DNA from 3 places in the Exiguobacterium sp. Helios genome. Region 3 is predicted to be linked to each of the others. Evidence: riboswitches for the same ligand, from Rfam matches in the RefSeq annotation. Region 3 holds a riboswitch; each other region holds the start of a gene.
What was found. Region 3 has a riboswitch for S-adenosylmethionine ahead of metK (methionine adenosyltransferase). Riboswitches for the same ligand answer to the same signal wherever they lie in the genome.

Region 1 (5,040 bases), 430 kb from region 3:
TGATGAAGGCAGCGACATCGTCCTGCTGGTAAAGGGAAGCGATTTTTTTCAACGTCTTTTTGTCTTTGTCTTCTGTCCGGGTCGCGATGATGTTGATGTACGGTTTCGCCGTCTCGTTTTCATGGAGAATCGAATCTTTGATCGGATTAAAGCCGGCATCGACAGCGATTCCGTTATTGATGATTGAGGCGGAGACATCCGGTAGGACGCGTGGTGTCTGTCCGGCGACGACCGGGACAATCTTCAGTTTTTTCGGATTCTCGACGATCTTATCGACGGATCCGTTGCCGTCAAAGTCGTCCGGCAGCTTGATCAGGCCTGCTTCCTGCAACAGGAGCAATGCCCGCCCCATGTTCGTCGCTTCATTCGGGACGGCAATCTTTCCACCGACCGGAATGTCTTTGACGTCCTTGATCTTATCCGAATAAATTCCCATCGGCGCGATGACCGTAGTCGCAATCGGCGACAGTTTTAACTTATGTTCTTTTTTGAAGGCGTTAAAGTAAGAGACGGTCTGGAAGGAGTTCGCATCAATCTCTCCTTCCGCGAGTGCGAGATTCGGTTGAACATAGTCGGAGAACTTAACGAGCTCAATCGTGATGCCTTCTTTCTTCGCTTTTTTCGCGACGTATTCCCAAACTTGGGTGTCAGAACCGCTGACGCCAAGTTTCACCGTCTTTTGATCTTCTTCTCCGGAAGCGGCACATCCCGCAAACAATACCGTCGTCAATGCTGCACCAATCGCTAATCCTTTTTTCATCATCCATCTCTCCCTTATCTGTTCTATGTTTTTTTAGTGTCTCCGAATTTTTCGTGCCAACAGGTTGCCTGTTGTCTGTAACCCTTGAACCAAAATGACGAGAATCCCGACCGTGATGATCATGACGGTCGTATCAAACCGTTGATAGCCGTACGTGATCGCCAAGTCACCCAGTCCCCCGCCGCCGATTGCCCCGGCCATTGCCGATGCCCCGATCAAGCCGATTGTCGCAATCGTCAGGTTCAGGACAAGCGAGCTGAGGGCTTCCGGCAAGAGGAAACGGAAAATCGTCTGCAGCGGTGTCGCCCCCATCGCTTCTGCCGCCTCCAAGACACCGGTGTCGACTTCGAGCAATGAACTTTCAATCAGGCGGGCGATGTACGGTGCCGCATAAAAGACGAGCGGAACGATCGCTGCCTGCGTCCCGATCGACGATCCGACAATCAAGCGGGTCAACGGAATGATCGCGACGAGCAAAATAATGAACGGAACGGACCGGAAGATGTTGACAATACTGCTTAAGACATTGAAGAAGGGGATTTGTTCGAGCAATGCTCCTTTTCGTGTCACGACAAGCAGGATGCCGAGCGGTAAACCAATCAATGTCGAAAAGAGTAACGACAGTCCGACCATCGTCATCGTTTGCAAAAAAGCGGTCCAAATATCCGTATAGTTAACCAGCATCTGCGAGCACCTCCTCGACGACGACATCCGATTGATCGATGTAATGCAGTGCCCGTTTGATTTCCGCCGCATCACCGATCAGTTCAACAAGCAGACTGCCAAACGGAATGTTTTGCAGTTCCGTGATGCTGCCGTGCAGGATGTTGAGGTCGACATCAAACCGTTTCGCGACTTGCGATAAAAGCGGTTGTCCGGTCCCTGCCCCGAGGAAGTTGATTTTGTAGATATGGTGCCCGGTATCCCGTTGATCGATGACTTTTTGAACTGACGCCGGAATCTCATCCTGCATGACGGAACGGACGAAGTTTTTTGCCGTCGCCGTCTGGGGGTTCGAAAAGACGTCGAATACGGTACCCGATTCAATCAACTTGCCGGCTTCGATGACGGCGACCCGGTCACAAATTTCACGGATGACACCCATCTCATGGGTAATCAGTAAGATCGTGATGCCGTATTCCTGATTGATTTGTTTCAGCAGGCGTAATATGTGTTGTGTCGTCTGCGGATCAAGCGCCGAGGTTGCTTCGTCACACAACAGGACGGACGGCTGGGTGGCAAGTGCCCGGGCAATCCCGACCCGTTGTTTCTGTCCGCCCGATAACTGATCCGGGTAATGATCGGCCTTATCCGCCAAGTCGACGAAATCCAGCAGTTCATTGACCCGCCGATGGACCTCGTCTTTTTTGACGCCCTTTAAGACAAGGGGTTTTGCGACGTTCGCAAAAACCGTATTCGAATCCAGCAGATTGAAGTGCTGAAAAATCATCCCGATGTGTTGTTTGGCTTCCCGTAACTGTTTCGCCGAGAGCGCCGTCAAATCTTGGCCATCGACCGTCACACTGCCCGATGTCGGCCGTTCAAGCAGGTTGACGCATCGTAATAAGGAACTTTTACCGGCTCCACTGAAACCGATGACACCGAAGATTTCTCCCTTTCGGATTTCGAGATCGACCCCGTTCAGCGCAGCAATCGATTGTTCCTTTGTTTCATAGATTTTTTTTACATTTTTGAATGTAATCACCACTTGTTCCCCCTTTAAAATACAAAAAAGGTCTCTTCTTAAGAAACAAGAAGAGACCTGGATCCGCACAATGGCAGAATCCACTCGACTCATCTCTCAGACAATTGTCTGATGGAATTGGCACAGTGCTCATAATGAGTCTGTTGCCGAGGTTTCGTAGGGCCAGTCCCTCCACCTCTCTGGATAAGTGTTGCGGTATGAAATTCGTATGTGTGTTGTTGCCGGTTGAACTTATGTCGTAAAACTAATTTTTACACTACAGAAAGATCTTTTAAAGGTCAACCATATTTTCAAAAATAAACCATATGACCCATATCGATTTTTTTCCCGGGACAAACTGGATCGTTGTTTGAATTTTGACGCCTGTTCAAGAGAGTTTGACAATTCATTTCCGCCAATGCTATCATCTTCTCAATGATTAATCCGACAATTCCTATACGATATATCAAGAGTGGACGAGAGACCTGGCTCTAGGACTCCACGGCAACCTGCTGTTATGCAAGGTGCTCCGACCAGCAAAGCGGTTGCTTTGGATGATACACACGAGAAACTCGTTTGCGTCCAAAGCCAAACGGGTTTTTATTTTTGAAATGGAGGACGAGATGATGAGTATGGTTTATCCTGTTATACCGGGTGCGGAAGCCTTTTCCTTAGGACGCGGATCCGTCGGCATTTTGCTCTGTCATGGTTTTAACGCAACGCCGCAAAGCGTTCGGGCTGTAGGAGAACAGTTCGCAGAACAAGGTTTCTCCGTCTATGCCCCTCGCCTGCACGGTCATGGGACCGATGTCCTGGAATTCGAAGCGACGACGGCAGATGACTGGAAACAGAGCTTGCGTGACGGCTTCGAACAGTTAGCCAGACGGTGCGAATCGATCTTCATCGTCGGACAATCGATGGGGGCGACACTTGCCCTGTCACTTGCCGCTGAAGGTCTCCCGATTGCAGGAATCATCACGATCAATGCCGCCTTGTCCGTCCCTGCTTACGAAGCCTTATCCTTCACCGATTGTCCGGTCTATCTGCCGGAAAGCACCCCTGATATCAAGCAGACCGCTTTTGAAATCATCTATGATCTTGTCCCCGCAGTTTGTGCTTCAGAACTGTTACGACTCATTGATGACACGCGACTACACTTAGCGACGATTCAAATTCCGACACTTATTTTATATTCTGCTGAGGATCACGTCGTCCCGCCGGCCTGTTCCGATTATTTGTACCGGACGATTGGGGCAACAGATAAACGCAGTTATTGTCTGCTCGACTCGTACCATGTCGCGACGCTTGACCATGATCAAAAGACGATTGTCCGTGAGACCTTACAATTCATCGAACAGTTCAGCCGGTTGACACGAACTGGTTGATAAAAAAAAGTGAACGATTCCCGGCCGTGAGGCCAAAGAATCGTTCACTTTTTCAAATCGTCTATTCTCAATTTTGCTGTTGTTTTTTCCATTCCTGTAACGGTTGCGGTTTGCCCGGAACTTGATGACAATGACGGCAACGCGGTTCATAGGATTCAGACGCCCCGACGAGAATGATTGGATCATTGTAGTTTGCCGGCTTCCCGTCAATCAATCGTTGTGTCCGTGACGCCGGATCTCCACACGACAGACAAATCGCCTGTAATTTCGTCACGAATTCCGCACGTGCCAGTAATTCAGGCATCTTGCCGAATGGCTCGGCCCGAAAATCCTGATCGAGTCCCGCACAAATAACGCGTTTGCCATCCTGAGCCAGTGCTTCGATGACTGCGACAATCTCATCGTCAAAAAATTGAACTTCGTCAATCGCGACGATTTGCGTCTCTTCCGCCACTGCTGCATAGACATCACGGCTCGTCGCCATCGGAATCGCAATGACCGAGTTGCCGATATGCGACACGACATGCTCTTCATGATACCGGTCATCGATTGCCGGCTTGAACACTTGAACCGGTAACTTTCCATACTGTGCCCGTCTGACACGACGGATCAGTTCTTCTGACTTACCGGAAAACATACTTCCGCAAATCACTTCAATCCAACCATATTGATTGATCACATGCATCATCGTAAACACCGTCCTCTAAATTAGTCACTTTAACGAGTATAGCCCGAATCTAAATTGAGAAAAAGGATTGACTTCTAAAAATCAAAAACCCTTGCCAAATTCGCCACTTTCTTCATCTTCTCATTTCAACTGGTATGTATTTCCTGTACACTGAAAGAGAAGTTTCTTTGAAGGAAGGTGACTCCGATTCATCACATATTACATGAAGTCCTCCATCAATATGGAGCGTTCGGACTCGCAATTCTTCTGGCCGGTGGAATCGTCGGTCTTCCGGTTCCAGACGAGACGTTACTCGTCATGTCAGGATTCTGGATGCATCATGGTGATTTGCCGCTCGTCGGAACAATTTTTGCTGCCTATGCCGGCAGTTGTATCGGAATGACAATCAGCTATGTGCTCGGTCTGAAACTTGGAATGCCGTTGCTCCATCGAATGGCTCCGAAGTTACGTATTTCTGAAAAACATGTTTTCAAAGCAGAAGCCGGATTTTTACGTTACGGAAAAACGGTTTTAATCATCGGTT
Region 2 (5,040 bases), 530 kb from region 3:
GCGATAAGGGGCTTGAAATCAAGACGTCCCATTTTTCTTCCGCCAGGTAAGCTGCGCTCATTCCAGCCTGCCATCGCCCTGTCTCATTGAGCGGAATATCTTCTCGTCCTTGAATCCGCTCGTTTAAATTCCAATCCGTTTGACCATGACGCACTAAACAAATTTCTGTCATTTTACTGTCTCCTTCAAAAGAAATATCACTGATTGTATCATGTTTTCTTTTTTAGTGAAGGGTCTCCCGGGGCGGCAACGCCAGGACCTGACAACTAAACGTCTCAATCCGTTCCAGTAACCGCTCGATTTTCAACGGATTTTCGGTTTGGGTAAAGCTCGCCAGGGAATGCGTGCCGTTCGGGAAGGAAAACAGCCGGACGTCGGCTCCGACATCGGCTCCCTTTTCAACGAAGTGGAGCGCTTGCGTAAATGGGACAATCGGATCTTTTTTTCCGTGCAACAACATGATCGGCGGTGAGTCTGCTGTCAAATGTGTTACCGGCGAAACACGTGTCATGAGTTCCCGCCACTCGTCCCGCCCTCCTCCGTAAAACTTAATATGGGCAATCCACGTTTGAATGAACTTGAACAGGAGGAAGTTCGTCGGAGGATACAAGGCAATGACACCACTGATCAACAGGAGGCATTCGGCTGTTTGTTCGCCGATGAATTCCATCGGGGCAAGTGCCGTCGTCAGCATTAACGCGGCACCGGCTGAGTCTCCCCACAACACCATGCGTCCCCGCATAATCCGTAAATCGTTCGCTTCCTGATTTAAGAAACAAAGTGCATCCCGAACGTCTTCCAGATTATCCGGAAAATAACTGCCGTCCTCAAACAAGCGATAATCGATACTGCAAACGGCGATGCCGAGTTCCAGGAAACGCTCCACGATTGGCGTAAAACAAAAGACGTCATCCCGGTTCCCTCTGACGAAGGCTCCCCCGTGCGCATAAATCGCGACCGGGAAAGGACCATCACCCGGCGGATAATATAAATCCAACTTCAGTTCTTTCTGATTGACGGTTTTAAACAAAATCGTCCGGGGTGCGAGTTGGACTTCCGACAGTGGAAGCGCCGGTTCCGTCCATCGTAATAAAGCACCATAGTTGTTCCAGATGCTCGCTCCGGCTGCGGCTGTCGTTAAAATTGCCGCCCCTCCCATCAGCCAAGCAGTTTCCCGTTTCACCTCATCACCTCCAAAGCTTACTCTCGATTTCTGATCTCTTATTAGTCATCTACCCGATTTATTTAGAAGCCGAACGTCTTCCCCGACTTATACTTGACGCTTCGTTTTGGATTCGTTATAGTGAAAAGGTTCAAATCGGAATAATTACGTTTTAATAATTTTTGGAGGGTTTATTCATATGAAAAAATTACTTTCAGCTTTCACGGTCGCCTTTGCCAGCGCTGCTTTTCTTGCTGCCTGCGGTTCTTCCGAATCCAATCAAGATGCGACCGTTGAAAAGCTTCGGGTGTATACATCGACATTCGCTACTGCGGCAATCGCCAAGGAAATTGGCGGAACAGATATCGACGTCAAGATGATTGTCCCTCCCGGTGCCGATCCGCACTCGTACGAGCCGACGTCTAAACAACTGACAGAAATCGCACAAGGCGATCTGTTCCTCTTAACCGGTACGACGCTTGAACCGTACTCGAAAAAAATCAAAGCCAGTCTGAAAGGCAATGATGTCCGTTTCGTCGAGACAAGCACAGGAATCGACTTACTCGAAGCCAACGCCACGCTTCACGAACATGAAGGACACGATGATCATGCTGACGAACACGCGGAAGAAGAACATGATCACGGCAAATACGATCCCCATGTCTGGCTCGATCCGAACAATGCCAAAATGATGGCCCAATCGATTTCGACGGCACTGGCAAAAGAAGTACCGGATAAAAAAGCGACGTTTGAAAAAAACCTGGCTGAATTTGATACGCAGGCAGATGAGCTCGATCAAAATCTGCAACAGGCTGTCGATAAGGGCTCGAAAAAAGAATTGCTCGTCACGCATGCCGCTTACGGATATTTAGCCGAACGATACGGTTTCTCGCAATTGCCGATTGCCGGCATCTCTCCGTCGGACGAGCCTTCCCAAAAGCAACTGGCCGCTCTCGTCAAAGAAGCCAAATTGCATGACTTGAAGTATATCGCTTTCGAGGAGACGGTTTCTCCTAAAGTCGCCCGCGTCATCCAACAGGAAATCGGAGCCGAAGCGATTACGATCCACAACCTGGAGTCCGTCACGAAAGAACAGCAGAATGCCTCGTATTTTGACTTGATGAATGAAAATGTGACGACGCTCAAACAAGCACTTCAGTGAAGTAGTGTTGACATGCAGTAAAAGATACGTTACGGTAGAAAACGTATTTCAGACAATTAAATGACTTCTTTTTATCGCGAGAGACGGAGGGACTGGCCCGATGATGTTTCGGCAGCGGACGATTAAATCGTACTGTGCCAAATCCAGCAAGCTGCGGCTTGAGAGATAAGAAGAGCGTCTTTTTCAGTAAAGACCTCCTTCTTTCTTGCGAAGGAGTCTTTTTTTGTATTTGTAGAAAAGGAGTGGTTTTATGAACGAGACGATTATACCGAACAAATGGGCACTTCTACCGTTACTTGTCTTTTTAGTTCTTTTTATCGGTGCCGGTATTTTTTACGATGATTTCTACAAATTCCCGATTCTGATTGCGGCTTTGATTGCCTTGATTTTTGCGGCGGTCACAACGAAAGGCAGCATCAATCAAACCGTGGAACGGATTGCAACGGGTGCCGGAAATCCGGACATCATGATCATGGTCTTTATTTTCTTACTTGCCGGTGCCTTTTCCGGAACGGCCGATGCGATTGGCGCCATCGAAGCGACCGTCAACGCGTCGCTGACATTTTTACCGCCTTCTCTTTTAATGAGTGGATTGTTTATCATCGCTGCTTTCATCTCGATGGCGATGGGGACTTCGACCGGTACGATTGCCGCACTTGCCCCGATTGCTCTCGGAATTCATGAAGCAACAGGTGTCAATGTTGCGATTGCCGCGGCAGCTGTCGTCGGCGGTGCAATGTTCGGTGATAACCTGTCATTCATTTCCGATACAACGATCGCAGCAGTCCGGACGCAAAAAACCAATATGCGCGACAAATTCAGAACCAACTTCATGATCGTCTTGCCGGCAGCAATCCTGACGGTCATCATCTTGGCTTTCGTCTCAGGTACAGGAGACGTCGTCGAAGCAAAAGCGTTTGAGTTTTATAAATTGATTCCGTATCTGTCTGTCATCGTCCTCGCCTTGTTTGGTGTCAACGTCATCCTCGTCTTAGTCGGCGGAACCGTTTTGACGGGTATCATCGGTATGATGGACGGAAGCTTCGGCTTAAGCGGCTTCGTCCTGTCGATGTCTGAAGGATTGATGGGGATGGCAGAAATTTCGATCTTGACGTTATTAATGGGCGGACTCGTCAGCCTGATCACCTTTAACGGCGGGATTGCTTATCTGAAAGAAATCCTGACGCGGAAAATCTCACAACGCCGCGGCGCGGAATTCAGTATGGCGGCACTCGTCAGTGCAACGAATCTCGCGACAGCGAACAATACGATTTCGATTCTTGTCGCCGGACCACTCGCTGCGGAAATCGCCGATACGTATGATATTGATCGGAAGAAATCCGCCAGTATCCTCGATATCTTCTCGTGCGGTATCCAAGGAATCATCCCGTACGGAGCCCAGTTGCTGATTGCAGCGGAATTAACGAAAACGGCTTCCCCGGAACTGATTCCCTATCTGTTTTATCCGTTCCTGCTTTTCGTTTGCGGATCTCTTGCCATCGTCTTCGGCTTCCCGCGTCGAAAAACAGCTGATGTGCGTAAAAAAAATGTTTCGTAAAAAATACAAGACCCGTCGCTTTTGCGATAGGTCTTGTTTTGACTTATTTTTTCTGGTCTTGGCGGTTGAGAATAAAATACGCAATCGCCGGAAGCGGGAACTGAATCAGTCCTGCGCCTCCCCAGATCCACGGATTCCGTCCTGTCTTCCGTGCACCAAGGAACAAACATGTCGCTTGTGTCCCTAACAGGGCTGCAAGGCCGGCCCAAACACCTTTTGGTACGTTTTTAACAGATCGTTTCATAAAATACACCTCGTTTCCTTTATAGATTTACCCTCCTCTTTTCGCTTTCTAACCGGCTTTTTCCTCCCTTGAGCGTTGAAACGGACGTTCTTGCTTGTTCATGCTAAACTAAACGAGCAATTCCATATTCTCGTTTCATTAAAGGAGGAGTATACACATGCAATACGCAAAACTTTCAAATGGTGTCACAATTCCACAAATCGGATTCGGTGTCTGGCAAGTCGATGAAGAGACGGAAGCACCGGCTGCCGTCGCAGAAGCCATTCGTGTCGGTTACCGTCATATTGATACGGCTGCCGTTTACAAAAACGAACGTGGTGTCGCCAAAGGAATTAAAGAAAGCGGCGTGAACCGTGAAGATCTCTTCTTAACGTCTAAAGTATGGAACGATGATATTCGTGCCGGACGCACTAAAGAAGCTTTCGCCGAGTCACTTGAACGTCTCGAGACCGATTACCTTGATCTCTATCTGATCCACTGGCCGGTTGAAGGATATATCGAAGCATGGAAAGCGATGGTTGAACTTTACGAAGCCGGGAAAATTAAAGCCATCGGTGTGTCGAACTTCAAAGAACATCACCTCGATACACTTGCTGAAGAAGGATTAATGACACCGATGATCAATCAGGTCGAACTTCATCCGCAACTTCCGCAACACGAACTGCATGAATATTTACAGGACCATAGCATTCAAGTTGAAGCGTGGAGCCCGCTCATGCAAGGGAAATTCCTCGAAATCAACGACTTCAAGGAAATTGCCGAAAAACACGGTAAATCTCCTTCACAAGTCGTCTTGCGCTGGCATTTGGATAACGGTATTGTCGCGCTTCCGAAATCGGTCACACCTGAACGCATTGCGGAAAACTTTGACGTCTTTGACTTCCAACTGGACGCAGATGATCTCGAGAAGATTG
Region 3 (5,040 bases):
ATATTGATGCATTACTCTCAGTCGATATTGATGAAATCATTGATCAGCTTCCGATTGAACCGGCTTTGAAAAACGTCTTACAAGGTGATGATCATCCGTTTCGGGATTGCCTGCTCCTTGCGATCAGCGCAGACCGGGGAGAGTTCGAACGGTTCGAGATGCTGAGCAATCGATTCGGGATTGCGAAGCACCGCGCTTATGAATTATTAAAAGAAAGCCAAGTTTGGCTTTCTCAAAAAGAGCTTCATTTACAAGATAAGACAGATTCAATCGTCTAACATAAAAGGTTGAGCATCCGTTAAGGAGCTCAACCTTTTTGGTATCATCAATCATTTTTAAACGCGGGGACCGGCTGCTTTGATGGCATCCGTCGCACTTTCGAAACGTGCAAAGTTCTGCGTGAACTTTTGCGCGAGTGCAGTCGCTTGTTGTTCGTAAACAGATGAATCCGCCCATACCTTGACCGGATTGAGTAAATCAGTCGGAACACCGGGTACTTCAATCGGCATATGCAGACCGAAAATCGGATGTTCTTCTGTCGGGATGTCTGCGAGCAGGCCGTTGACGGCTGCATTGACCATCGTCCGTGTATACGAAAGTTTCATCCGGCTGCCGGTACCATAAGCCCCACCGGTCCAACCGGTGTTGACGAGATAAACGGTGACGCCGTGGCGATCAATCAGTTCCCCGAGCATCGTCGCATATTTTTCTGGAATCAACGGCAGGAACGGGGAACCGAAGCAGGTCGAAAACGTTGCTTCCGGTTCCGTGACACCACGCTCTGTGCCGGCAAGTTTAGATGTATAACCTGACAAGAAGTGATACATCGCTTGTTCTTTTGTCAGTTTACTGATCGGAGGCAGTACACCGTAAGCATCTGCTGTCAGGAAGACAATCGTTTTCGGATGACCGGCGCGTGACGGGATGGCGATATTCTCGATTGCTGTGATCGGGTAAGCCGCACGCGTATTTTCCGTCAGTGAGGTATCATCATAATCCGGAATCCGGGTGTCGTCGAGGACGACGTTTTCAAGAACGGTTCCGAAGCGGATGGCGTCAAAGATTTGTGGTTCTTTTTCGCGTGACAAGTTGACCGTTTTCGCATAGCAGCCACCTTCGATGTTGAAGACACCGTCATGGGACCAACCGTGTTCATCGTCGCCGATCAATTGACGGCTCTCATCTGCAGACAGTGTGGTCTTACCAGTCCCGGATAGTCCGAAGAATAACGCGACATCCCCTTCGTGTCCAACGTTAGCGGAACAGTGCATCGACAACACTTCTTGTTGTGGTAAGAGATAGTTCATGACCGAGAAAATTGATTTTTTAATTTCTCCGGCGTACTCTGTACCACCGATCAAGACAATACGGTGTTCGAAAGACATCGCGATGAATGTCTCCGAGTTTGTCCCGTCGACCGCCGGATCCGCTTTAAAATGTGGTGCGTAGACGACCGTAAATGGTTCAAAGGCCGCAACCGTAGGATATTCGCGTAAGAATAGCTGTTTCGCAAACAAATTATGCCAAGCATATTCGGTTACGACGCGCACTGGAAGGGTGAAATGCGTATCGGCACCAGCAGCAGCTTCTGTGTAGTAAAGTTGATCTGCTTCGTTCATATAACGAAGAACTTTTTGTAACAGTTGCTCGAATTTGTCCGATTCCATTGGTTGATTGACATGACCCCAATCGATATGCATCTCACACGATTGATCACGGACGATGAACTTGTCTTTCGGTGAACGACCTGTAAATTTCCCCGTTTCTACAGACAAAGCACCATTTTCTGCAAGAACTCCTTCTTTGTTGCGAATCGCATGTTCGACTAGTTCAGCAACGGACAGTTGTTTGAACACATGCTCCTTCTTGAGTAGCTCTTCGATATTCAGGACCGTCATCGGCATCCTGACCCCACCTTTCCCCTACGTTGGTTTTAGCTCTACTATTAGTGTGGCACATTTATTATATATGACATACTAATGATAGGGCAATCATTTTCCTGCGCTGATTTCTATTTATCTGGAAACGCTTTCAGCATTAACAGTTTAACATCTCTTCCGAAATTTTTCGACTAGAAATTAAAACGTTGCTTGACAGAGTGAGCACAAGTTTATATCATGTAATTCGTAACGGATACTCTTATTCTGAGCAGGTGGAGGGAACAAGGCCCGAAGAAACCCGGCAACCGTCTTATATTAATTTCATCATTAATGTAGGAAAAGGTGCTCTCCTGAAGCGAAGTAAACACTTCGAACGATAAGAGGGTAAAGGAAGAACGCACAACCTTTCCCTGACCATTTTTGGACATGGAAAGGTTTTTTTCATTTTACCGTCCCACTCAACTAGGGGAAATGAGTACACCGTCAAATTCTTTTTTGGGAGGGTCAAACATGACAAACCTTAATCGCCGACTATTTACGTCGGAATCAGTAACTGAAGGTCACCCGGATAAAATCTGTGACCAGATTTCGGATTCAATTTTGGATGCAATTCTTGCAGCCGATCCAAACGCACGTGTTGCGGCAGAAACTTCTGTCACGACAGGACTCGTATTAGTAGCTGGAGAAATCACGACATCAACTTACGTGGATATCCCGAAAGTCGTTCGTGAAACTATTCGTGAAATCGGCTATACACGCGCTAAATACGGTTTCGATGCAGACACTTGTGCTGTATTGACATCAATCGATGAGCAGTCAGCAGACATCGCTCTCGGTGTGGACCAAGCGCTTGAAGCACGCGAAGGAAACATGTCCGATGAAGAAATCGATGCGATCGGAGCAGGAGACCAAGGTCTGATGTTCGGTTATGCAACGAAAGAAACACCGGAACTCATGCCACTTCCAATCTCGCTTTCACACAAACTGGCTCGTCGTTTGGCAGAGGTCCGCAAAACGGGGCAACTCGATTACCTCCGTCCGGATGGTAAAACGCAAGTTACGGTTGAATACAACGAGAACAATGAACCTGTTCGCGTCGATACAATCGTCATCTCGACACAACATGCAGAAGAAGTGACGCTTGAGCAAATTCAAGCTGATCTGAAAGAACATGTCATCGCACCGGTCATCCCGGCAGAGTACATCGATGCAGACACAAAATTCTTCATCAACCCGACTGGTCGTTTCGTCATCGGCGGACCACAAGGAGATGCAGGGTTGACAGGTCGTAAAATCATCGTTGATACGTATGGCGGATATGCACGTCACGGCGGTGGAGCGTTCTCTGGTAAAGATCCAACGAAAGTCGACCGTTCAGCTGCTTACGCAGCACGTTATGTCGCGAAAAACCTGGTTGCATCTGGTCTTGCGGACAAAGCAGAAGTTCAACTTGCTTACGCAATCGGTGTGGCGCACCCGGTTTCAATCGCAGTCGATACGTTCGGTACAGGAAAACTTCCTGAAGCGCAACTAGTTGAATTAATCGCAGAAAACTTTGATCTCCGTCCTGCAGGGATCATCAAGATGCTTGATCTCCGCCGTCCGATTTATCGTCAGACAGCAGCTTATGGTCACTTCGGTCGTACAGACATCGAATTACCATGGGAGCAAACAGATAAAGCCGCTACTCTTGAAGAGCAGGCAAAACGTTTCGCATAATCCTGAGTTCAGAAACTCCCTTTTAAGGGTGTTTCTGAACTTTTTTTGTTTCTCCGGAACTTTGCAGGGAAACGACTGAAATTTCTAGAAAAGGGTAAAAGAACATGAGCCTGTAAAAGGAAAAGGGGGATTTCGGTATGGAGATACGCGAAGCAGTTCCGGCTGATGCAGCACGCATTCATGATATTGCGCTCACGTCCTGGATGGACACATATGAGGAAATCTATTCAGAGCGTTCGAAAGCCCATTTCGTACAAGAAGCGTACCCGCAGGAAGAAGTGGTCCGAGCAATCCGGACAGCGGAAGAAGCACGTGGAGAATACTTCAATGTCGGACTGATCGACGGGGAAATCGTCGGTTTTATCCACGCCATCGATGTGGATGGAACGTGGGAAATCGTCCGGCTGTATGTCTTGCCGAAATACCAGCAAAACGGAATCGGACGCCGGCTGATCCGCGAACTGGAATTGCAAGGGGCGTCTCCGATTGAAGTGTATGTTGAATCCCGAAACTATAAAGCCCGTCACTTTTTGACTTCATACGGATTTAAGGAAATCAGCGAGACGACAGAGGAAGTCTTCGGACAGGTGGAACCTGTGACGCGACTACAACGTATATATTAAAGAAACGGAATCCGACTTAAGGCGGTTTGGCTGAAGTCGGATTTGTTGCATACTAAACAGATATCGAATGAAGAGGTGAGTTTGTGGTAGAACAACCAACCGGAGTGATCGTTCTTGTATATCCACTCCAATTACGTGCCCGGCCAAGTGAAGCACTGATTCGTGTCTTAGAGCACGAATATGAGGTCCTCTTGGTCGACGCACCCCGTCGTGTATCGTTTGAAGAACATCAACAGTTATTAAAAGAAGCACTACGCGAAGCCGGTAAGCGGAAATTACCGATTCATATCATTGCCTGCAGTATGGGAGCGCTTGTCGTCAACCGACTGCTTCAAGAATATGAGTTGCCGATGGCGAGCCTGACGTTTATCTCGCCGTTATTTGATTGGCACAATTCCAAGCAATTGGGAGGCGTCAAACAAGTCTTCGCGAGTGCCTTCGACCGGTTCCGTCCGGATGCTCCGCTTGGGACATTACCGTTCGGACAAAATAATGAGGATGCTGCTCGTCTCGGTGAACTGACGTACGCTGAATATCGTGAGATTGAAGAAGAAATTGTCATCCATGATGAAGAACGTAAGAAACTGCCGCGGGTCCAACTCGCTTGTTTTTATGCGCCGGACGATCAGTTTGCTGACGTCAAGTTGACGCTTGAGGTATGCCGGAAAATGGGTGGGGACCAGATTTATCTGCAACGTCTGCACGGGTTCCCGCACTTCAGTTTCGAACGCTTGAACACACGGTTTGCTGAAAAGTTGTTGCTGTTCCTGAAATTAGTGGAAGATTAATATGTTTTAAAAAGAGGGGTGCCGTCGCAT

Region 1: linked by a shared signal. The riboswitch ahead of HNY42_RS15270 (methionine ABC transporter ATP-binding protein) and the one ahead of metK (methionine adenosyltransferase) in region 3 are both predicted to bind S-adenosylmethionine.
Region 2: linked by a shared signal. The riboswitch ahead of HNY42_RS00165 (Na+/H+ antiporter NhaC family protein) and the one ahead of metK (methionine adenosyltransferase) in region 3 are both predicted to bind S-adenosylmethionine.

What each region holds. Positions count from the first base shown of each region.
Region 1 covers NZ_CP053557.1:2,964,473-2,969,512, forward strand. The annotation lists gene HNY42_RS15260 (MetQ/NlpA family ABC transporter substrate-binding protein) at 1-760, opposite strand, end outside; gene HNY42_RS15265 (methionine ABC transporter permease) at 794-1,444, opposite strand; gene HNY42_RS15270 (methionine ABC transporter ATP-binding protein) at 1,434-2,465, opposite strand; SAM riboswitch class I at 2,552-2,655, opposite strand; SAM riboswitch class I at 2,905-3,008, shown strand; gene HNY42_RS15275 (alpha/beta hydrolase) at 3,071-3,829, shown strand; gene HNY42_RS15280 (thymidine kinase) at 3,897-4,517, opposite strand; gene HNY42_RS15285 (DedA family protein) at 4,695-5,040, shown strand, end outside.
Region 2 covers NZ_CP053557.1:18,058-23,097, forward strand. The annotation lists gene HNY42_RS00150 (histidine phosphatase family protein) at 1-172, opposite strand, end outside; gene HNY42_RS00155 (alpha/beta hydrolase) at 224-1,183, opposite strand; gene HNY42_RS00160 (metal ABC transporter solute-binding protein, Zn/Mn family) at 1,362-2,324, shown strand; SAM riboswitch class I at 2,393-2,496, shown strand; gene HNY42_RS00165 (Na+/H+ antiporter NhaC family protein) at 2,575-3,882, shown strand; gene HNY42_RS00170 (hypothetical protein) at 3,926-4,126, opposite strand; gene HNY42_RS00175 (aldo/keto reductase) at 4,284-5,040, shown strand, end outside.
Region 3 covers NZ_CP053557.1:2,531,967-2,537,006, reverse strand. The annotation lists gene HNY42_RS13180 (EAL and HDOD domain-containing protein) at 1-278, shown strand, start outside; gene pckA (phosphoenolpyruvate carboxykinase (ATP)) at 336-1,904, opposite strand; SAM riboswitch class I at 2,137-2,263, shown strand; gene metK (methionine adenosyltransferase) at 2,391-3,599, shown strand; gene HNY42_RS13165 (GNAT family N-acetyltransferase) at 3,737-4,222, shown strand; gene HNY42_RS13160 (alpha/beta fold hydrolase) at 4,306-5,010, shown strand.